DNA from 4 places in the Brevibacillus sp. HD3.3A genome. Region 3 is predicted to be linked to each of the others. Evidence: riboswitches for the same ligand, from Rfam matches in the RefSeq annotation. Region 3 holds a riboswitch; each other region holds the start of a gene.
The links. A riboswitch is a leader RNA that binds a small molecule or an ion and turns the genes downstream of it on or off. The one in region 3 is predicted to bind S-adenosylmethionine.
Positions count from the first base shown of each region.

Region 1: linked by a shared signal. The riboswitch ahead of HP435_RS25140 (sugar ABC transporter substrate-binding protein) and the one ahead of HP435_RS18370 (aminotransferase class I/II-fold pyridoxal phosphate-dependent enzyme) in region 3 are both predicted to bind S-adenosylmethionine.
Region 2: linked by a shared signal. The riboswitch ahead of metH (methionine synthase) and the one ahead of HP435_RS18370 (aminotransferase class I/II-fold pyridoxal phosphate-dependent enzyme) in region 3 are both predicted to bind S-adenosylmethionine.
Region 4: linked by a shared signal. The riboswitch ahead of HP435_RS20205 (pyridoxal phosphate-dependent aminotransferase) and the one ahead of HP435_RS18370 (aminotransferase class I/II-fold pyridoxal phosphate-dependent enzyme) in region 3 are both predicted to bind S-adenosylmethionine.

Region 1 covers NZ_CP085874.1:5,370,709-5,376,492, reverse strand. Annotated here, with positions in the region: gene HP435_RS25155 (DUF421 domain-containing protein) at 1-592, shown strand, start outside; gene HP435_RS25150 (GNAT family N-acetyltransferase) at 858-1,796, shown strand; gene HP435_RS25145 (ATP-binding protein) at 1,819-3,075, opposite strand; SAM riboswitch class I at 3,275-3,395, shown strand; gene HP435_RS25140 (sugar ABC transporter substrate-binding protein) at 3,520-4,539, shown strand; gene HP435_RS25135 (sugar ABC transporter ATP-binding protein) at 4,618-5,784, shown strand, end outside.
Region 2 covers NZ_CP085874.1:2,316,858-2,322,641, forward strand. Annotated here, with positions in the region: gene HP435_RS11375 (YcdB/YcdC domain-containing protein) at 1-1,673, shown strand, start outside; gene HP435_RS11380 (YjcZ family sporulation protein) at 1,743-1,850, opposite strand; SAM riboswitch class I at 2,060-2,160, shown strand; gene metH (methionine synthase) at 2,277-5,726, shown strand; gene HP435_RS11390 (bifunctional homocysteine S-methyltransferase/methylenetetrahydrofolate reductase) at 5,761-5,784, shown strand, end outside.
Region 3 covers NZ_CP085874.1:3,976,743-3,982,526, forward strand. Annotated here, with positions in the region: gene HP435_RS18365 (trans-sulfuration enzyme family protein) at 1-1,116, opposite strand, end outside; gene HP435_RS18370 (aminotransferase class I/II-fold pyridoxal phosphate-dependent enzyme) at 1,113-2,276, opposite strand; SAM riboswitch class I at 2,372-2,497, opposite strand; gene HP435_RS18375 (pyridoxamine 5'-phosphate oxidase family protein) at 2,586-3,041, opposite strand; gene HP435_RS18380 (DUF5665 domain-containing protein) at 3,216-3,524, shown strand; gene HP435_RS18385 (hypothetical protein) at 3,531-4,907, opposite strand; gene HP435_RS18390 (hypothetical protein) at 5,137-5,409, opposite strand; gene HP435_RS18395 (YlaH-like family protein) at 5,419-5,745, opposite strand.
Region 4 covers NZ_CP085874.1:4,316,035-4,321,818, reverse strand. Annotated here, with positions in the region: gene moaC (cyclic pyranopterin monophosphate synthase MoaC) at 7-489, shown strand; gene HP435_RS20210 (MFS transporter) at 493-1,773, shown strand; SAM riboswitch class I at 1,870-1,983, shown strand; gene HP435_RS20205 (pyridoxal phosphate-dependent aminotransferase) at 2,068-3,249, shown strand; gene HP435_RS20200 (hypothetical protein) at 3,465-3,935, shown strand; gene HP435_RS20195 (IS3 family transposase) at 4,022-4,939, opposite strand; gene HP435_RS20190 (helix-turn-helix domain-containing protein) at 4,876-5,199, opposite strand; gene HP435_RS20185 (LysR family transcriptional regulator) at 5,248-5,784, opposite strand, start outside.

The sequences.
Region 1 (5,784 bases), 1.4 Mb from region 3:
CATCACGTTAGGCTCGGTGGCAGGGGCCGATATCGCCGAACCGAACGTCCACCATATCCCCATAGCTGTCGCGATTGTGACATTGGGCGTGCTGCAACGAATCGTGTCGCAATGGTCGGTCGTTTCCAGGCGCTTTGGCAAAATGGTCACGTTTGAGCCGACGGTTGTTTATTACAACGGCGAGTTTCTCGTCGATCAGCTGAAAAAAATCCGCTATTCCCTCGACAACGTGCTGCAAATGCTGCGGGAAAAAGATATTTTCGATCTCGCCGAGATTGATATGGCGATTATCGAGGCCAACGGGCGTTTGACGGTCTTGAAAAAATCGGCACAGCAGACCGTGACGAGACAAGATTTGCAAATCAAGACGGCTTCGACAGGCATTTCCTTGCCTGTGATTATCGAGGGGAAAATATGCGCAGAAGTGTTGACCTATCGCGAGCGGGATGAAAACTGGCTTTTGCAGGAGCTACATAAAAGCGGCGTCGCGGTTGAGCAAGTATTTTTAGCTACATTGAACCGGCAAAACGATTTGCTGTTTTTTGAAAAACATCCGAAGAACGAGCAACAAGTGCCGCCCGTTCATCATTAGAAAAAGGGAACAGAGCAATCAAACATGCGGAAGGATCGTCACGGATCGCTTGACAGAACGGTTTGGTCAGGCGGTCTTTTCTATGTAACATTTCCTTTTGCCTGCGACTATTTGGCTGAGCAAGAAAAAAGCCGGAAGAGGCCGCTGGTGTTTTCTTACGGCCGAAGATACTCGCTTGCAAATCCTTTAATCAAAAATATTTTATCAATTTAAAATTATTTGATAAAATAAACGCGTATGTCATCCAAGCCGAGGAGGAATGGCTGTGCTGGTTTTGAAATCAATGGAGCAATGTACGGTGGCAGAGACTGTTTTAGCTTACAACAGAGGGTTTTCCGGGTACTTTTTCGATCAGTCGAAGACGGCGGACACGCTCATCTGGAAAATGGGGAAAGAAGAGTTGTCGCCAACGCATTCGCTGGTTGCGTTTGTAAACGGCGAGCCTGCCGGAATTGTACTGAATGGAATTTGGGAGCGGGACGGGCAAAAAGTTGGGTGGAATGGTGGGACAGGGGTAGCGCCGGAGCATAGGCGGAGCGGAGTCGGCCAAGCCTTGATGGAAGCGACTTTGCAAATATATCGGGAGCAGGGTGTACAGCTTGCGGCGCTGGTCGCCATTCGGGAGAACGACAGGGCGATAGCCTTGTACGAGAAAATAGGCTTCGCCGTCTGTGACCAGTCGATTTTTCTGGAACAAAAAGCTCATGACCACAAGCGGTCACATCCAACTTCGCTGAAAAACGTCGAGGCGTCTTCCACAGAAGAAGGCGTGCTTTCCGCTTTGCAAAAGGAAGCAAGTCCGTCCTACGAATTGCTTGAAGGCATGCCGGATGACGTGTATTCATTGGACTTTTGGACCAAACCGCTTTGGGATATTCAGTGGAGAACGATTGAGAACAAGCAAGCGGTACTCGTCCGCGATGAGAACAAACAAGTAATCGGCTATGCCTTGTACAGACGGATTTTTGAAAACGGAAAACAAACGACAGCTTTGCTGTTTCAGTGTGAGGCAAGGCCGGAACGGGCCGACCGGGAGGCGATTGTCAGAAGTGCTCTTGCCCATGTGTTTTCGCCATGGGACAAGGAGCTGTATCGCCTCACGGTCAATTTGCCAGTTTCCAACGAAATGGCCATCCGTATTTTGCAAAGGGCAGGTTTTGAGGTGATGGCCGAGCAAGTATTCATGACCAGGTCGCTCGTTTAAGCCCAGATCACTCGACTGACGGCTAGGGTTGCGCGTGATACGGAAACGTGATCGTGAATTTGGTGCCGACTTTTGGCTTGCTGGACACGCTTACCGACCCGCCGAACGCGTGGATGACGTGATAGGAGTACGTAAGCCCGAGACCGGTTCCGCTTGTTTTCGTCGAGAAATAAATGGACCCGAGGCGTTTGATCTGGCCTTCGTCCATCCCGATGCCGTTGTCTTTGATGATCAGCATGGCGTTGCTTTTCTCAATGAACAGCGAGAGGGACACTTTGCCGTTGACCGTCTCCTCACAAGCTTCGATCGCATTTTTGATGAAGTTGACCAAGACTTGTTTGAACTCGTCGGGATTGGCCAGGATCGTGACAGGCTTTTCATAAGCTTGCAGCTCCAGCTCGACATTGTGCATATTGGCAAAAGGCAGCATGACTTCCCGCACGACGTAAAGCTGGTCGCATACGTTGATTAGCTCGGTGCGCTCCTTGAGCGGCTTGGACAAAGCGAGATACTCGGTCAGGATCGCTTCCGTCCGCTGGATTTCGTCCATGCTGATGCGGATGTACTGATCGGTTTTCGTAATATTTTCAGGATTTTCCTGGATCAGGCGCAAAAATCCTTTGACCGCTGTGAGCGGATTTCTCACCTCGTGAGCAAGCGATGCGGCGACATGGCTCATCGTTTCGATTTTTTCATTTTGGGCGTGTCGAATAAACAGTTCTTTGTCGGATACGCACTTGCTAAATAGCGACAACAAAAGCCAAATTCCGACAAAGTTTTGAACGGGGATCACGAACAAGTAGTAGGCAGGATGATGGGATACATAGGTGGGAAAGTATAGATAGGTCAACCCCAAAGCTACCAGGGAAAAGAGCGCGCCCGTCAAAAAAATATACAGTGTTTTCCGATAACTGGCTTTGTAACGCCGATACATCAGGAGGGAGATGGAAAAGGTGACAACCAGGGCAAGCAGCGCGAGCCAGATGCCTTCACCACCCAAATAATAGCGGTATAGCGCGGACTCGATCAGCAAGACCAGCGCGATCCGCACTCCCCCATAGACTAGGGCAAAAAATACGATGATGTGCCTGATATCGAAAATCACGCCTTCCGAGACGCTGGTCGCGAAGGTCATGGCCAGAAACATGCAAATCGAGCTGGTCACAAGAATGAAAGCGCGGCTGTAATTGCGCATTCGGTCGCGGTAATAAATATTGAACAGGACAAATGGCGTCAGAGCAAAAAACATCTGCAAAATTACTTCTTTTAGTAGAATCATCGGACATCCCCATCGCAAATTTGCATGGCTGCTTCAATCTACGATATTTCGACAAGAGCCTACACGATTCCTCCAAAATTTGGACGCGCCGACGGAATAAATTTAAAGGAGAAAAGTTTTAAAAACCTAGTTGACAGATGGGTAAAACACGGATTATAGTCTCTATATACTAATACAAAGGTTTCGAAAATAATAACTACTCTTATCCAGAGAAGGCTGAGGGAATGGCCCTATGACGCCCGGCAACCTAGCTGGCAAGATCAATGTCTTGCGAGCCAAGGTGCTAACTCCAACAGGTAGCGATACCTGACAGATAAGAGGCGCGAATCTTGTCGATCAAGCCTCTTTCATCTGTTGAAAGAGGCTTTTCCTTTTGGAAAGGGAAGGTCGTCGCCTCCTCAGCTTGCAGCACAACAAGGAACAAAGAAAAAGGGGGATTTTTCGATGAAAAAGAAACTGGGCCTTATCACATCACTCGTACTGGCAGTATCGGTGGCCTTGACCGCGTGCGGCGGCGGAGCCGATACGAAAAACACGGCGGCAAACGGCGCTTCCGGCGAAAAAGCGAAGCGGATTGCCCTGATCATGCGCCAAAATGTAGGAACGTTTTCGGCTCAATACATTAACGGTGTGAAGCAGGAAGTCGAGAAAAACGGCGGAGAGCTGACAGTATTCAACGCAGATACGGATTTGTCGAAAATGGCGTCGAATCTTGACGCTGCGGTCAACCAAAACTTCGACGGCATCCTGATCGACCACGGTACAGCGGAAGCGTTGCAACAAGGTACGCAAAAAGCTGTCGACAAAAAAATCCCGGTCGTTCTGTTCGACACAGACATCAAGCTGCCTGGCGTGCCGATTGTTGAGCAAGACGACAACAAGCTGGCAGAGCTGAGCCTGGAAAAGCTGGCGGCAGATTCCGGCGGCAAAGGCAACATCGTGAAAATTTGGGTGGCAGGCTTTGCCCCGATGGAAAAACGTCAGGTGACTTATGAAGCGTTCCTGAAAAAATATCCGGATATCAAGGAAGTCGCCGCTTTCGGTTCCGCGACAAACAACACGGCGCTGGATACCCAAGCACAGATGGAAGCCATCCTGAAAAAATATCCGAACAAAGGCGACATCACGGCTGTATGGGCATCTTGGGATGAATTTGCCAAAGGGGCAACCCGTGCGATCTTGCAAGCAGGCCGCACAGAAATCAAAGTATACGGCATCGACCTGAGTGATGAAGACCTGCAACTGATCCAGGAAGCAAATTCGCCATGGGCAGCGACTGCAGCCGTAGATCCATCGAACATCGGACGCACTCACGCAGCGGCTATTTTCCAAAAAATCAAAGGCGAGCAAGTGCCAGACAGCGTGAAGCTGAATCCGGTGCTGGTGAAACAAGAAGATTTGCCTAAGGACAAAAAAGTGACAATGGGCGACTTGTCCCAGTACGTGAAAGAGTGGGGCAAGTAAGCATATAAAGCTGGTTGATTTGGCTATTCCCGTTGATCAGTCAACGGGAATCTTGCTTATTTAAGGGGGGGGCGAAAAGTGTCCAGCTTGCAGATGAAAGGGATTGTGAAGCAGTTCTCCGGCGTTCCTGCGCTGCGTTCGGTCGATTTTGAGGTCAAGGCTGGCGAGGTTCATGCGCTTTTAGGAGCGAATGGAGCGGGGAAAAGTACCTTGATGAAAATTTTGACGGGCGCGTATCAGTCTGACGGGGGGAGCATCACGATTGACGGCAAAGAGGTGTCGATCCAATCGCCCCAGGATGCGAAAGCTTTAGGCATCCAGTGCGTGTACCAGGAAGTGGATACGGCGCTGATCCCGTACTTGAGCGTGACGGAAAACATTTTGCTCGATCAGATTGTCTCGGCAGGCCGCAAAGGATTCATGAACTGGCCGAGCTTGCACAAGGAAGCGGAAAGCATTTTGCAGAGCTTCGGCTTTTCCATCCCTGTGCGCATGCTCGTCGAGGAATGTACGCTGTCCGAAAAGCAACTGATCCTGATTGCCCGCGCGACCGTGCAAAAAGCGAAGTACGTCATTTTTGACGAACCGACAGCTCCGTTGAGCACGAAGGAGAGCGAGCGGCTGTTTCTCATCATTGACCAGTTGAAAAAAGCGGGTGTCGGGATTATTTACATTTCCCATCGCCTGCCGGAAATTTTTGAGATATGCGACCGAATCACGATCATGCGGGACGGTCAACTGATCGTGACGAGCGAGACGTCCCACACGACGATGGATGAGGTCATCGGCAACATGCTGGGCAAAAGCTTCGAGGAAGAGTTCCCGAAAGTCGAAGTGCCTGTAGGCGGGGTGCTTCTGGAAGCTGCGGGAGTGGTTGGCGGCAAGGTTCGCCGCGCCGATTTGAGCGTTCGCGAAGGCGAGATTGTCGGGATTGTCGGGCTGGTTGGAGCCGGGAAGACGGAACTGGCGAGACTTTTGTTCGGAGCGGATACCGCCGAGGCGGGACAAGTCAGGCTGAACGGCAAAGAGGTGCGGCTGCGGTCGCCAAAGGACGCTGTTGATGCGGGAATCGTCCTCGTACCGGAAGAGCGGCGCAAAGAAGGCATTTTTGTCGAGGAATCTGTCCAGAACAACTTGTCTGTCTCCGCTTTGGAGAAGTGGTCGCGGCTCGGATTTGTCCGCAGAGGGGCAGAAGCGAAGCAGGCGAGGGAGCTGGTGAGCCGTCTGGGCGTAAAGACGGCAGAC
Region 2 (5,784 bases), 1.7 Mb from region 3:
CGCCCGCGCAAGCAGAGAAAGTCGCGCAAGCATTTTTGCAGACCGCGCTCGGTGAAGAAGCGAAGGTTTACGCGCATCAGGCGACAGAAGTTTATGCGGATGAGGATTGGCGCAACGGAACGTGGATGAACGTCAGCTATCAGCGGTTGGAAAACGGCAAGCCTGTCCCGTACGATGTCTTGACTGTCCAGGTGGACAAAAAGGAGCGCGTCGCCTTTTTCGGCAGGTTGAACGAGCAGGAGCAGAAGCTGTTTGCCAAATTCGCCGCCTCCGTGACTGAACTGAATCCGTTCCCGGTTGTCTACAACAAACAGCTGACTCGAGATGGCTGGGCGCTGGTTTTGGGCAAAGTGAACGACGAAGGCCAGACAGCGATGGTGAGCGAAATCGGCAACGGGCAAGACATCGATCTGTACCGGATTCAGCGGGACCGCAACGAAGAAGCGCAAAAGCCAAATGAAGCAGAGGCGTTAAAGCAAGCGAAGCAGCTTCTCGGCCGATTGCTTGGAGCTGACAGCGCGAACTATCGCCATGTGGAATCGAATAGCGCGGAAAAATTCATGCGTTATCATAACGGGTTACCTGTCATGGAAGATGTGCTGGATATTGAACTGGGCAGCTCCGGACGTCTTCTGATGTTCAGCAAACCGACGAGAGCGTATTCCCCGTCTTCGTTCCCGGATGCTGCGGAAGCTGTGGCGAAAAGCGCCGCCGAAAACGAGCTGGCCGCAAATATGAAGCTTGTATACGTGCAGCACATGTCCGAAGGGAAGGCGCTGAAACAGCCGACACTGGAATACAGGGCAGCGGTTTCCTTTTTCCAACAAGGAAGGCCGGTTTTCCTTGATTGGTACATTGATGCGCATAGCGGCAAGATCAACTACGGTACGGGAAACAACGGCTTTGCCTACGATCAGCTGCAGCGGGAGCAGCCGCAGGCAGATGCGTTCGAGACACACGAACAGCCTGTCATCGTGCGTACGAAGGAAGAGGCGAAGGCGCTTTTGCAAACGGAATTTGGCGTCAACGTCGAAGGCATGTCCTATCGGGAATCCGTAGATGATCACCAAAAGAACAAATCATTCAACTGGGCAGATAGCAAAGACCGCTGGCATGAAGTGACGATCGACGCGAAGACGAGCCAGGTAGTTGGGTTGCGCGTTCCCCGCACAAATACGCAAGTGACCGTGAAGCGCGAACAGGCCGAGCAGGCAGCCGTGTTCTTTTTGGCCAAATACGCCGATCCGGGCGTAAAAGAAGTGCAGCTTGCACAAGTGATGGAACCTGGCGCAGCCAATCCGGTTTCGTCAGGCAACTGGGTATTCCGCTATGTCATGAGCAAGGATGGGATTCCGGTGTTGGACAAGGGGCCAGATGCCGCTTACGAGGTGTCGGTAGACCCTTCGACCGGGAAGGTAAACAGCTTCCGGAATTGGCGAGAGACTCACAAGTTGATAGAGCTTCCTTCGTCAGCCGAGGTCGTTTCCAAACAAAAGGCTGCCGAGTCGTTTTTGCGCGTCATGCCACTCAGGCTTGTTTACCTGTTAAAAGATCAGGAAAACGATTGGCTGGATCGTCCGAGACTCGCGTACATTCCGTGGAGCGAGGAAGAGCTGGCAAGCAGTTTCATTACCATCGATGCCAAAAGCGGCGAGGCTGTAATCGAGCCGTAAGGACAAGAAAAAGAGGCTATCCCGCAAGCCAGCTGGAAGGCGGGGGGATAGCCTCTTCTTGTCATTTACCTAGCAGTCGTCACACGAACACCCAACAATGACCAGCAGGATAAACAGTACGAGCACCAGTGCGAAGCAGTCTCCAAAGATGCCATTTCCGCAGTAAGATGTACTCACGTTTGTTCCCCCTCCTTTCCGTTATGCTACAGTCTATACACGATCGCACAGATTGGCGTGGGCGGATGCCCGGTAAGCACAAAAATGGGCGCAGTCGGGGAGAAAAGCAGTAAATAATAGACAAATTCTCAATTGACGTAGACAGGACGCGGTGTTAAGATACTGTCAAACATGAAACCTGAAAGTCAAAAATGAATACCATGGTACAACTCTTATCAAGAGAGGCAGAGGGACTGGCCTGATGAAGCCTCGGCAACCGGTTAAAATCCGGTGCCAATTCCAGCAAAGCTACGGCTTTGAAAGATGAGAGGATGGTTCAGGCGCAATTGTATCCGCGGACAAATCCTCTTCTTTCAAAGAAGAGGATTTTTTTGTGCAAAAAAACTGCCGAGAATAAACGCCGCAAGGGAGAAAAGGAGTACGTCAATGAAACCCACTTTTCGCGAACAGCTTTCCCGGAAAATTCTGATTCTGGACGGTGCGATGGGCACGATGCTGCAACAGGCGAACTTGACCGCCGATGATTTTGGCGGCGAAGCCTACGATGGTTGCAACGAGCTTTTGAACTTGACGCGACCAGACGTCATTCGATCCATCCACGAAAAATATTTGGAGGCGGGAGCGGACATCGTCGAGACGAATACATTCGGAGCCACCTCCGTCGTGTTGGCCGAGTACGATGTCGCCGACAAGGATCTGGAGTTAAACATCGCTGCGGCCCGTCTGGCGAAGGAAGCCGTAGATGCCTATAGCACAACCGAGTGGCCGCGATACGTGGCAGGGGCAATGGGACCGACGACGAAAACGCTCGCTTTGACAGGCGGTGTCACCTTCGAGGAGCTGGTGGAGTCCTACTATCGTCAGGCAAAAGGACTGATCATTGGCGGAGCCGACGTGCTGCTGCTGGAAACATCGCAGGATACGCTGAACGTCAAGGCGGGGGGAATCGGCATCCGCAAAGCGTTCGCAGAGCTGGATGTGGAGTTGCCCGTCATGCTGTCCGGGACGATTGAACCGATGGGCACGACTCTTGCCGGTCAAAACATCGAGGCGTTTTATATCTCGCTTGAGCATTTGAATCCCGTGTCCGTTGGGCTGAACTGTGCGACTGGCCCCGAGTTCATGCGCGACCATCTGCGCACGCTGTCCGGACTGGCTCAATGCGGAGTGAGCTGTTACCCCAATGCGGGCTTGCCGGATGAAAACGGACATTACCATGAGACACCGCAAGGGCTTGCGACAAAAATGCGCGCTTTTGCAGAACAAGGCTGGCTGAACGTGGCGGGCGGCTGCTGCGGAACGACGCCCGACCATATCAGGGCGATGGCAGAAGCATTGAAAGACTGCAAGCCACGTCAGGCTGTCGATCAGGCTGTCAGCGCGGTATCCGGCATCGAAGTCGTGTACGTGGAAGATGACAGTCGCCCGCTGTTGGTAGGGGAGCGCACAAACGTCATCGGTTCGAAAAAATTCCGCGACTTGATCGCCGCAGGCCAATACGAGGAAGCGTCAGATATCGCCCGGGCACAAGTAAAACGCGGCGCTCACGTCATCGATATTTGTTTGGCTGACCCGGATCGGGATGAATACGCCGATATGGAAAAATTCCTGCAATTCGTCGTGAAAAAGGTCAAGGCTCCGCTGATGATCGACTCGACGGATGCAAAAGTAATGGAGCTGGGCCTGCGCTATTCCCAGGGAAAAGCGATTCTCAACTCGATCAACCTGGAAGACGGCCTGGAGCGCTTTGAAGAAGTAGCGCCGCTGATCAAAAAGTTCGGAGCGGCTGTAGTCGTCGGAACGATCGAGGAAGCGGGCATGGCTGTCACGCGCGAGAAGAAGCTGGAAGTGGCGAAGCGCTCGTACGATATTTTGGTCAACCAGTACGGAATTGCCCCGCAAGACATCATTTTCGACCCGCTGGTGTTCCCGGTCGGTACAGGGGATGAGCAGTACATCGGTTCCGCCAAGGAGACGGTTGAGGGGATTCGCCTCATTAAAGAAGCGATGCCGCTGTGCAAAACGATTCTCGGGGTCAGCAACGTGTCTTTCGGGCTGCCAGCAGCGGGCCGCGAAGTGCTCAACGCCGTGTTTTTGTACCACACGACGGTTGCCGGACTCGATTTTGCCATCGTCAATACAGAAAAGCTGGAGCGCTACGCGTCGATTCCCGAGGATGAGCGCAAGCTGGCGGAAGCGCTGCTGTTCGAGACAAACGACGAAACACTGGCTGCATTCACCGAATTTTACCGCCAGAAGAAAAAAGAAGTGCGGGTGGAAGCTTCCACGCTGACTTTGGAAGAGCGCCTCGCCCGATATGTCGTCGAAGGCTCCAAGGATGGCTTGACTGACGATTTGAAGCTGGCTCTGGAAAAGTATGCGCCGCTTGAAATTATTAACGGCCCGTTGATGTCAGGAATGGAAGAGGTCGGCCGCCTGTTTAACGGAAACCAGCTGATCGTAGCGGAAGTGCTGCAAAGCGCGGAAGTCATGAAAGCGTCCGTCTCGTTTTTGGAGCCATTTATGGAAAAGAGCGATGCGGCGGCCAAAGGCAAGATTTTGCTGGCGACAGTCAAAGGCGACGTGCACGACATCGGCAAAAATCTGGTGGAAATCATTTTGGCAAACAACGGCTACAACGTCGTGAACCTGGGGATCAAGGTGCCGCCTGAGCAACTGATTGCCGCTTGCCGGGAAGAGAAGCCGGATGCGATCGGGTTGTCCGGTCTTTTGGTCAAATCAGCCCAGCAAATGGTCATTACCGCGCAAGACTTGAAAGCAGCGGGAATCGATGTGCCGATGATGGTCGGAGGTGCGGCTTTGACGCGCAAATTCACTTCCAACCGGATCGCGCCGGAATACCACGGAATCGTGTTGTACGCCAAGGATGCGATGGACGGACTCGACCTCGTCAACCGTTTGCAAAACCCGAACGAGCGGGAGCGTCTGGTCGCTGAGCAGCAAGAACTCGCTGAAGCGGCGGCAACGGCGCAACACGTGGTGGTACAGGAGAAAAAAGCTCCGCTGCCGGCCCGCTCGGCGATTAGCAGAACCGTTCCGATTCAGTTGCCGCCAGACTGCGAGCGACACGTGCTGCGCCAGTACCCGATCAGCCATTTGCAACCGTACCTGAATTTGCGCATGCTGCTCGGCAAGCATCTCGGTGTGCGTGGAAACGTGGAAAAATTGCTGGAAGCGGGCGACGAAAAGGCGTTGGAACTGTACGGGATAGTCGAGGAGCTGTTGAATGAAGCGAAGCAGCAGGGAACGATCAAGGCGCACGGTGCCTATCAGTTTTTCCCGGCGCAAGCGGACGGCAACGATATTATCGTCTACGATCCAAACGACCACAGCAAAGTGCTGGAACGATTCTCGTTCCCGCGTCAGCCGGAAGAGCCGCATCTGTGCCTGTCCGATTTCTTGCGTCCGGTCGAGAGCAAGGAGATGGATTACGTCGGATTTTTGACGGTGACAGCAGGCGGCGGCATTCGCGAGCGCTCGACTGAACTGAAGGAACGCGGCGACTACTTGCGCTCGCACGTTTTGCAAGCATTGGCTCTGGAGCTGGCGGAAGCTTTTGCGGAGCGGATTCACCACGTAATGCGCGATGTATGGGGGATTCCTGATCCGGCGGAAATGACCATGCTGGAGCGCTTCGGTGCCCGCTATCGAGGCATTCGCGTGTCGTTCGGCTATCCGGCTTGCCCGAACCTGGAAGACCAGGCGCAGCTGTTCCGCCTGTTGCGGCCGGAAGACATCGGCATCCAGTTGACAGAAGGCTTCATGATGGAGCCGGAAGCTTCTGTATCCGCGATGGTATTTGCCCACCCGGAAGCGCGTTACTTTAACGCAGGTCCGTCGGTGTTTGAAGTATAGATCGTCTAATGAAAATGGGAGAGAAGGGATTGAGTTGACGACGAGCAAGCAAGACTTA
Region 3 (5,784 bases):
CAAGTCTGCCAGCAAATCGTCCGCGTCTTCCAGACCTGCGGACAACCGGATCAAACCGTCTGTAATGCCGCGAGCTTGCCGCTCCTCTGCTGGCATAGCCGCATGCGACATCATGACCGGATACGAGAGAATCGTCTCCACCGCGCCAAGACTGACCGCTACAATCGGCAGCTTTACGCGGTCAAACAACGCTTTTGCCCGCTCGCGGCTCCCGACGTCAAAAGACAATACGGCGCCGTGGCCGCTCGCCTGTTTTTGCTGAACGAGATGTCCCGGATGCTCAGCCAAGCCTGTATAGTAGACGCGGCTCACTTCGGGGTGGCAAGAAAGCCATTCCGCCAAAACTCCGGCAGACTTCGTGCTGACATCCAGACGCGCTTTGAGCGTCTTCAGCCCTCTCATGACCAGCCAGCAATCCTGAACGCCGAGAACGGCTCCCATGCCGTTTTGGATGAGGTACAGCTGTTCGCCGAGCGCTTCATCGCGGGTTACCGCCAGACCTGCAACAACGTCGCTGTGGCCGCCGATAAACTTGGTTGCACTGTGGATGACGATATCCGCCCCCAGCTCCAATGGCCGCTGATAGTACGGCGTCAGGAACGTGTTGTCCACGATGACGAGCAGGTCATGCTCTTTCGCAATGGCGGAAACGGCAGCGATATCGGTCACTTTCAACGTCGGATTGGACGGAGTTTCCAGATAGACCCCTCTGGTAGCCGGAGTGATCGCCGCGCGCACCGCTTCCGTTTGTGTCGCATCCACAAACGTGACAGAGATTCCCATTCTCGACAGCACTCTCGTCAGAAAACGGAAAGTGCCGCCGTACACATCTTCCGCGACCACGATATGATCGCCCGCCGAAAAGAGCATGAACACACTGGAAATGGCCGCCATGCCGGAAGAAAAGGCGAACCCGCGCGCTCCGCCTTCGAGTGCGGCGATCGCTTCTTCCAGCGCATGTCTCGTCGGGTTCCCCGAGCGGGCGTAATCGTATGTGCCCGGCTGATCGATATCAAACTGATGAAAAGTGGAAGCCTGGTAAATCGGAACCGACGACGCACCTGTAAACGGATCGATGCCTGTGGAGCCATGCAAAACTTTTGTCGCGAAATTCATCGAACAGCCCCCCCAACGACGAGACTTGCATCCAGCGCTTGAAACAAATCAGCGATCAAATCATCCGGATGTTCAATCCCCACCGAAAGCCTCAGCAATCGATCGCACACGCCGACATACGCCCGCACTTCCTCGGGGATGTCTGCGTGAGTCTGTGTCGCCGGGTACGTACACAACGACTCTACCCCGCCAAGACTTTCCGCAAAGGAGACGACGCGCAAATTTTGCAGAAACAAGCCCACCTGCTCCTGGGAGCGTACCCGGAACGAAACCATGCCGCTGTATCCGCTCGCCTGGCTCGCCTGAATCTCATGCCCGGGATGCTCTTCCAGTCCGGGATAAAACACTTCGGCAACGGCTGGATGTTCTTTCAGCTTTTTCGCTACCGCGAGCGCATTCGACTGGTGTCTGTCCATGCGCAGCGCCAACGTTTTCATGCCGCGCACCAGAAGCCAGCTATCCTGCGGCCCCAGCACCGCGCCGATCGAATTGTGCAAAAACCGGATTTTTTCCGACAACTCCTCGCCCTTTGTAACGATCAACCCTGCCAGCACATCGTTGTGTCCGCCCAAATACTTCGTTGCGCTGTGCAAAATCACATCAGCCCCAAGCTCTAGCGGGCGTTGACAATAAGGAGTCATGAACGTGTTGTCTACAATCGTCAAAAGCCCGTGTTGCTTGGCCAGGCTGGTTATTTCACGAATATTTGTAATCTGCATGAGCGGATTGGTCGGCGTCTCGACGAAAATCGCTTTCGTCTCTGCGCGCAGCGCCTTTTTCACCGCTTCCAGATCGCGCAAATCTACGTAAGTAAAAGCAAGCCCGTAACGGGAAAGCACTTGTTCAAACAAGCGATACGTCCCGCCGTACAAATCGAGCGATACGATGAGGTGATCGCCTTGGGAAAACAACCCCATTACCGTATGGACTGCCGCCATCCCGGACGCGCAGGCAAAGCCGGCATCGCCTCCCTCTGCCTCAGCGATTGTCTCTTCCAAAACAGAACGGGTAGGATTCGCCGTCCGCGTATAGTCAAAACCTGTGCTCTGTCCCAGCGCCGGATGGCGATAAGCGGTAGCGTAGTAGACGGGGAAGCTCACCGCACCCGTTTTCTCATCTTTGCCTACGCCTGCCTGAATCAATTTTGTTTCCAGTCTCATACCGTAATTCTCTCCCTCCAATGATGTCGAGGGGCATGAAAAAAGCCCCCTTTCCTCTGAAAGAAGGCTTTGTTTACGTCGCCGTAAGCAAGACCTTCTCATCTTTCAGAGTTAAAAAACTCTGCAGGAATTAGCACCATTATCTCCCCGTATGAACGAACATACAGGTGATTGGTTGCCGGGCATCATCGGGCCAGTCCCTCCGCCTCTCTGGATAAGAAGTTTGCTATTCAATTTGAATGACCTAATACTAAAGGATAGCGCTGTTTCTTGTCAACAAGATTTTCCACAAGAGTGTGACAACCGCGCCTACGCTTTTTTCAAGGCGTCCATGACCTGATTGTCCAGCTTCGCTGCGGCATTTTTGTCGTATGTCTTTTCGTACTGAGGCTCTACGGATATGCGCGAACCGTAAAACATCACGTCTCTGACAGAGTCAATCGCAATCTCCGCCATCGCAAGCTTCAGGGGAACCCCTTCCAGCCGTTCTGCCTTCAGCTCGGCGCGCCCGTTGATCGCAAAAGAAGAGCCTGCCCCGATCAAATGCAGCACGACCTGCGGTTCTTTGGCGATATTGGCGAGAATGCGGGAGCGGCTGTCTACAGCAAAACGGATGAGTCCGCTGTTCACAGCAAAAGTCCAGGACAAGGAACTGACGGATGGCGCACCTGTCTCGTGATCGACTGTGGCCAACGTCACAAAGCGCTCTTTTTGCAGGAGCGCGAACAGTTCTTCCGATAAGGTTTGGGATACGGTTTCAGCCATTCGGATGCCTCCTCGTATACTTTTGTACGTCTATTGTACCCCTCCCGCAAGCCGGAGGCAAACCTTTCCTCCCCGCCTTGATTCTGGTCGGCTTTTTCCCTAAACTGGTAGAAAACAATGCTTCCAGGAACAAGGAGGTTGAAACAAGTGGCTCCTACGCCTACAGATCGGCTCATGCACAAAATAGATCAAGTCCTCCACGAGCTTCAGGAAGTGCGGAAAATGAACGAGCGCATGGATAAGATCGCCATGTTTTTGGAGGATATCCGGCTTGCTGATGTCATCCAAAATTACACAGCCCCGCGCAAGCTGCTCTGGATCAATTTCCTCGCAGGTCTTGCCCGGGGTCTTGGTTTGACGATTGGGACTGCTATCGTTCTCGCACTGCTCGGTTCGCTACTGACACAATTTCTCTCGATCCCGATCCTCGGCGACTACATCCGCGAACTGGTCGATTACGTCCAGACTTACAAACAGCCGTAACAGCAGCTACTTGTCTTTCTTTTTGTCACGATCGTCGTCATCTTCGTCACGATCGCGGTCATCGTCGTCCCGATCGTCATCGTCCCATTTGCCATCGTGTTTCTTCCAGAAGCCGTACGCTTTGCCATTCGGATGCTTGTGCTTCTTCTCATCCTCATCATGCTTAGGCGGCGCGACGATGACCTTCGTGCTCAGGACGATGTCTGCTTGCTTGACCAGCTTGTCTTTTACATACAGTTCAAGCTGAATCGCTTTGGCCGTGTACGAGCGATCTTTGTACGTCAATTCCAGCGTGTACTCGCCCTTGTCATTGGGCTTGATCTCTTTTTTCTTGCCGTCTGGTTTAATCGCGAAAAGCTTCGCCTTTTGCTTTTTGTCCCAGCCCTTGACGGTACCTTTCAGTTCGATCTGCTTTTTCTTTATGTCGTGCACAGCTGTGCCCGCAATGCTGTAGTCTACTGCCGGATTGTTGTCCGGTGTCTTATTCGGCTCAATCGCAATCGAGTCCTCGTCCACCTTTTTCCCGGCCTCATACACTTCGATCACAGCCTTGCTGCTCTTGGCATCCGTCGTCGGATTCTCGAAAGTCACACTGAAGCTGTCAACGTTATCGAGCAGCTTTTTCAGGCTGGCCTCTTTTCGCACGCCGTTATACGTGACGACAACCCGCTCCGCCCCGTGCTTGACAATCCCTTTGACTTGCCACTCTGCTTTTTTCGCGTCATAAACCGTGAACATATGGAGCAGCCTGTTTTTGTCCTCTTCCGTTTGCGCTACGAGCTTTACTTTCTCCGTGTCGGCAAGCACGCTTCCCGCAAAAGCCTGAACAGTCACATACTGCTCGGCGGACGTACCGACGGCAGGGAAGCTGACGGTAAACGAGTGCTCGCTGGTCGGCACCGTCTCGATGATATCACCGTTCGGCTTGGTCACGACCACCTTGGTCACGTCCGGTGTCACAAGACCTTTGATGTACACCTTGTCGCTTTTCGTCTGGGCGCTCACGCTGACCAGTTGCTCATCCGCTTTCGGGCTGCGCACTTCCAGCCAGATGTCGTTGTAGTAGTCGCGATAAATCCGCTCCCATTCCGCCTTGTTCGTTTCCATATACGATTGCAACTTTACGTTCAAATTAATTTTATCGACGATAATGTACAGATGGTCTGCCTGTGTTTTCAGGAGCGTGTTCAGCGTAGCCGGATCGCTTTGGACAAGCTCCTTGAGCTGATATCGGGTCGCTTTCTGTCCTTGCTCATTCATGACTACCTTAGATGTTTCGGCTGCTCCTGTCGAGCTTGCGTCCGCCAGAAGCGGTGTCAGGCAACCGATGAGTCCCGCCGCTGTTACGACAGCCAAAACGGGCCTGGTCATGATTTTTTTCATTGTTGTTCCCCCTCTATTCTGCCAGTCATTCCCTCTGTGCCCAGGGCAACCATACAGACGGCGCATTTTTTTCAAAAGTTGCATCCGGAAGAAAACCACTCCTAATGGCCCATTTTCCGCTTGCAGAACCAGTTTGTTTTGAGGCTAATCACCCGCACCTGGATTAAAAAAGACTCCCGCAAGCCTCGGATTCGTCCCCAAGGCTTCGGGAGTCTTTTTGTTTCGCTCATCAACAGTTGAATTTCGGCTCGTTTTCAATCGCAGCCAGCAGGCTCTCCACCGCTTCCGCGGGATAGCGGTTATCTACCGCACCCGCTTCCTGCTTGCCCGACAAATGATACCAGCCGTTTTCCACCCGGTACGAAAGCTCGCTGATGGCATGATCCTCCAGCAACAGCTGGGCAAAAAACGCGGCAGTGTCGAGCGCAGACTGATCGTCGGGGCGGGCTTCTGCCACAACCTGAATTTGCAGCCAGTTAAAAAGGGCATCTTCACGCTTCATGAGAAATCCTCACTTTCGCTCTGTTTGCTCCGGCTTGATGCGCAATTTCACAACGACCAAAATCGCAATGGCAACCAGCATCGCGCTCTTCACCGGCAGTTGGACATCCAGAATGGCAAAAATAAGCGCACCTGCGAACAGCAAAATGTACAAAAGCAATGTTTTCAAAATCGGCATGCGAATGCGGGTTGCAAATCCAAGGTAGTACACGATAATCAATTGCACAAACAAGATCCAAGCCCGGTTATGGTCTGCCCACAGGCGGAAGCTGTCAAACGCCGTGAGCTGATCCGGGTTGGCGGGTACGTAAGTTGAAGCAAGCTGTATCCAGTCCATCCTGATCTCTCCTGTAACGCAAAAGGATTTCTCGTTTCA
Region 4 (5,784 bases), 340 kb from region 3:
AGGAACATGAGTGATCAACTGACGCATTTTAATGAACAAAACCGTGCGCGCATGGTGGATGTTTCGGAAAAAGACATCACCAAGCGGGAGGCCGTAGCGGAAAGCAAAATCGTCATGAAGCCCGAGACGCTTCAGCGTATTCGCGAAGGGCGGGTAGAGAAGGGGGATGTGCTGGCAGTCGCGCAAGTAGCGGGAGTCATGGCTGCGAAAAAGACGTGGGACATCATTCCGATGTGCCATCCGCTTTCCTTGACCGGGATTGATATTCGCTTCACGTTTGAAAACGAGACGACGCTGGGCCTGGAAGCAAGCGTGCGGACGACCGGAAAAACAGGCGTCGAGATGGAAGCTTTGACAGCGGTAAGCGTTGCTGCTCTTACGGTGTACGACATGTGCAAGGCGATGGACAAAGGCATGGTCATCGGGCCGACCTGTCTGTTGAGCAAATCAGGCGGAAAGAACGGCGATTTTCGTCGGGGAGAGAACTAGATTATGAGACAGAAATGGGAATCCTATCCGAGCAGCATTCGTCTTCTGGCGGTTGCTGCCATCATTTTTTCTACGGGTATGGCATGTATATGGCCGCTCGTCACGATTTACATTCACGATTACTTGGGGAAGCCGCTGCCTGTAGCGGGTTTTTTGCTGTTATTGAACCAGGGCGCGTTTTTGATCGGAAGCATCACGGGTGGCATGCTGTTTGACCGCTGGGGAAGAATGCGGACGATCATAATCGGCTCTGTCGGCATTATTTTGATTACAATCGGTCTTGGACTTACGCACGATTTTACCGTGTATACGATCCTGCTGCTGTTAAACGGGCTGTTCTACGGAACGCTGTCTCCTGTCATGAACGCGCTGGCGGTCGTTTTGTGGCCGGAAGGCGGGCGCAAAGGAATCAACATGATTTACGTCGCGTTGAATGCGGGAGTGGCGGCAGGCTCGGCGCTGGGCGGACTTTTGGCGAGCGTATCGTTTTCCTGGACCTTTTTCGGGAACGCACTCACGCAAATGATCGTTCTCGCCATCTTCGTGATCTTTTTGCCGCGCCATCTGAAAGCGGCGGAGAATCGGCCACTGCCTGCTTCGCCAGCGGGCGAGTCGGACACGAGCAAGACCGATGCTGACGGACAGCTTGGCGCACATGGCGCAGGAGAGCTTCAGCCAACGCGAAAAGTGGTTTGGGGAGCCTTGCTGTTTTTGTGCAGCGGCTTGCTGATCAGCTGGATTGTGTACGTGCAATGGACGACGGTGTTGTCGACTTACATGCAATCTTTGGGCATCTCCTTGCGCCAGTACAGCTTGCTGTGGACGCTGAATGGCGGCTTGATCCTGTTTGGTCAACCGCTGATCGCCTGGGTCATTCGCCGCTTTGCTCGCACGCTGAAAGCGCAAATGCTGCTCGGCTCCTACGTCTTTGCCTTGTCGATGCTGATTTTGTCGCAGTCGACCTCCTATGCGGGCTTCGTCGCCGCGATGTTTATCATGACGTTGGGCGAAATGCTCGTCTGGCCAGCCGTTCCTGCCGTAGCCGCACAAATTACGCCAGCAGGACGGGAAGGCTTTATTCAAGGGCTGATCGCGGGAACAGGCTCGGCAGGGCGGATGCTCGGACCGTTGCTCGGCGCGATCATTTTCCAGCACTTTCAGGCGCAAGGGCTTTTGTACATCATGGCAGGGCTTGCGCTCTTGTCCGTGGCGTTTTTCGCCTTCCACACAACGTTTTTGAATCGCCGTCAAAAGGTGGCTGTGCCAACCGCAGAAAAGATGTAGCGAAAAAAGGCGAGCGCCTGCGGGGAAGCATCTTGACACGCCGAGAGCAGGCAATGTAGTATGAAGAAGATTAAAAACAGTATATTCCGTGTGATTTACTTATGAAGAGAGGCGGAGGGACTGGCCCTATGAAGCCCGGCAGCGGATCTGCGCGTGTAGCGATGCAGATGCTGTGCCAATTCCAGCAGGAGTATTCCTGACAGATAAGGACGTGACCAAGCTGATCTCCCCCTTTTTCTGTACGGAAAAAGGGGGTTTTTGCTGTATGGGCGAAAAGAAAGGAACTGAAGAGAAATGCGTATCCAACCTTCCGACATGATTGACCGGCTGCCAACCCAATTTTTCGCGACGCTGGTAGCGAAAGTAAATAAAGTCATCGCCAACGGGCACGATGTGATCAACCTGGGGCAGGGAAACCCGGACTTGCCGACTCCTCCCCACATCGTAGAAGCGCTGCAAGCACATACAGCCAACCCGCTTCACCACAAGTACCCGCCTTTTTCCGGCCGACTGGAACTGAAGCAGGCTGTTGCGCACTGGTACAAACAACAATTTGACGTAGACCTTGATCCGGAAGAAGAAGTAGCGGTTTTGTTCGGCAGCAAAACAGGACTGGTGGAAATTTGCCAGGTGCTGATGAACGCAGGCGACGTCGCGCTCGTACCGGACCCGGGCTATCCGGATTACTGGTCGGGTGTGGCGGTCGTCAATGGTCGGATGTCGATGATGCCGCTGACAGCAGAAAATCAGTTTTTGCCGGACTACAGCAAAATTCCGCAAGCCGATTTGGATCGGGCCAAGCTGATGTTTTTGAACTATCCGAATAACCCGACAGCGGTGAACGCGCCGTTTGAATTTTACGAGGAAACGATTCAATTTGCCCGCAAGCATGAGATCGTCGTCTGCCACGACTTTGCCTACGGCGCGATCAGCTACGACGGCAAAAAGCCGGTCAGCTTCATGCAGGTGCCAGGGGCAAAAGAGGTCGGTGTCGAGTTTTACACTTTGTCCAAAACGTACAACATGGCTGGCTGGCGCGTAGGGGCGATGGTCGGCAACCGCGAGCTGGTGAGACTGATCAATTTGATTCAGGATCATTATTTCGTCAGCCTGTTCGGTGCTGTGCAAATGGCCGCGGTAACCGCGATGACCGAATCGCAGCAATGCGTTCGGGATTTGGTGGCTGTTTACGAAAGCAGACGAAACGCCTTGTTCTCCAATCTGCACCGCATCGGCTGGCAAGCGCCGCCGTCCCAAGGCTCGTTTTTTGCCTGGCTCCCGGTTCCAGCCGGATTCACTTCCATCGAGTTTTCCGATTTGCTCTTGGAAAAAGCGCATGTCGTCGTTGCTCCCGGTGACGGCTTCGGCCCTACCGGGGAAGGATACGTTCGCGCCGCGCTGTTGTCGAGTGAAGAACGTCTGGCCGAAGCGGTACAGCGCATTGAGAAATTAGGACTGTTTGCCAATACCAAATAGGATGAGAACGGACCGCACTTTCCTGCATGAGAAAGTGCGGTTTTTGTTTGGAAATCAGGGGATAGCAGGAGATTTTCTGGGTAAAATGTAAGGGCCATGCGTTTTGGAAACCAAGACAGGCAAGGCGAATAAAAATCATTCTCACCGTTGACAGATAATGATTTTCATTATAGGATGGTAATGATAATTGATCTCAGCAAGAGCGGGAGGGTACTATGCGCTATCAGATTAACGGTTACACGGACATGTATACGGTGATCGCCAACGAGCGGAAGATCGGTGGAGCCATTGAAGCAGCTCAGGTTCGACTGCGCACGGGAGAGATTTTTGCCAATGCGGTTCTCACTCGTTTGGAAATGTCAGGTGCGCATTTTTGCTCGATCGGATTCGTCACAGAAGAAGGCAAGCGGCTGATTGTGCACGTAGATGATATCAGCATGATCGCAGATGCGCGCCATGTAAATGTATGTGAGCTGACCAATGAATGCATGCGTGCAGAGAAATGCGCGGATCGCTTGAAGCGTTTGAAGCGTCTCTGTGAGCTGAACGAAGGAAGCTGTACGCCGACTTTCCAGGAAGAAGCGCTGCTTTTGGCAGAGGACATCGGACTGGATGAAGCACGCGGACACGTAGACTTGTCTTTCTTGCCGCAAGCAGAAAAGGCTCGTGTTGTTCGCATCGCGTAGAATAGCTATTTGATTTACATAATCGCCCCTTTCCCTTTTACTGGTCTTATCCCCGTCAAGTGGACAGTTCAAAACAAGCCCTTGCTTTACGCAGCCTCAGCTCGGTATTGAACTGGGCTGAGACTGCGTAAACGAGCTTGAATCCGTTCGTGATTGTAAAAATGAATGTAACGTTCGATTGCTTTATTCACCTCTTCTTCGGTTCCGAAGGAATCCAAATATATACATTCTGTTTTGAGGTGGCTGAAAAAGCTTTCGATACAAGCGTTGTCCAGGCAGTTTCCTTTTCTCGACATACTTGGAGTTATGTTATACGCTTGTAATAGATTCTGATATGCTCTGGACGTGTACTGGCTTCCCTGATCGCTATGTAGCAGGACGCCATTCACGTCTCTTTTTTGTGTCGCTGCCTTCACAGTATCTAAGACGAGGGATAAATCATTCTGTTTGCTGACTTTATAGGCAATTACCTCATTATTGAAAAGGTCGTAAATGACAGACAGATACAGCCGTCTCCCGTTAAAAATGATATAGGTAATATCTGTAGCCCATTTTTCAGTAGGTCGTGACGCAGCAAACTCACGGTTCAACTTGTTTTCTGTTATCACGATTGGCTCTTTGCGTCCATAATACTTTCGTTTCCTGCGAATACGTGATTGGATCCCCAACTCTTTCATCAGTCGGTACACACGCTTATGATTAATTCGAATGCCATGGACCCGGTATAGCCACATCTTAATTCGAGGATATCCGTATATTCCATTGACCCCTTGATGACAATGCAAAATCAGCTTTTTTAACTCTTGGTCTTCCGCGTATTTTCTCGTCGGGTTCTTCTGTAAGTGCAGCCACTTATAATAACCACTTTTTGATACTTGAGCAATTTTGCATAGTAACAGAACTGGATAACGATCCGCCATCTCAGCAATAATCCGAAAAATTACTGTTTTTCCCTGATCCTTCTTCTTTCCCCCTTTCTGGCTTCTAAGAGCTTTTTTAAGAATTCTACCTCCGCTTCAAGACGCCTAATTCTTTCATCTGAAGCCATGGGGTTTTTACGAGGCCTTCCCATGCTCATCCCTCCGGCTTTGCCTCTTTGGTCTACCAATCCTTGTACACCGTGATCTCTGTATTTTCTAACCCATCTACGGAACATCCGTAAATCCAAACCGTAGGTTTCTTGAATTTGTTTATACGTAGCTCCTTGTTCAAACCATTCCACTACTTGTGTCTTAAATTCAAGCGAGTATGTCATTTTCCCCATAAAGAATATCCCCTCCAAATAAACAGTAATGGTCTTTCTTTTTACTGTCTACTTAAAGGGGATAATATCATACAGCGGAGAGGGGCTTTTTGCGTGCGGGCGTTGATGCTGCAAAAACCGGATGAAGCTCTGGACCGGATAAGGCATGATGTCGTCCTGGCGATAGACGAGGCAAATGTGCCTGCGATTGACGTAGCCGGGCAGTTCGCGAACGATCAGCTCACCAGTTTCGCTTTCGCGCACGACGCTGCGGTACGGCAGGACACTGACGCCCATGTTGTGTTTGGTCGCTTCTTTGATCGTCTCAATCGCCCCCAGCTCCATGCGCACTTGCCAGCGCAGCTGGTTTTCCTGGGCCCAAAGTTCAGCAAGCTCGCGTGAGGTGGAGCCTGCTTCGTGAATGAGAAATGGCTCGGATTGCAAATCAGTCAGCTCGATCACGCTTTTTTGGGCAAGCGGATTTTGCGGAGCGAGAACGAGGCGCAGTTCGTCGGCAAGCAGCGGAATGACATGCAGACCGTCCTGGGGCTGCATGGACAACGAGACAATCGCCAAATCGATCTCAAAATCGCGCAGCAGCTCCAT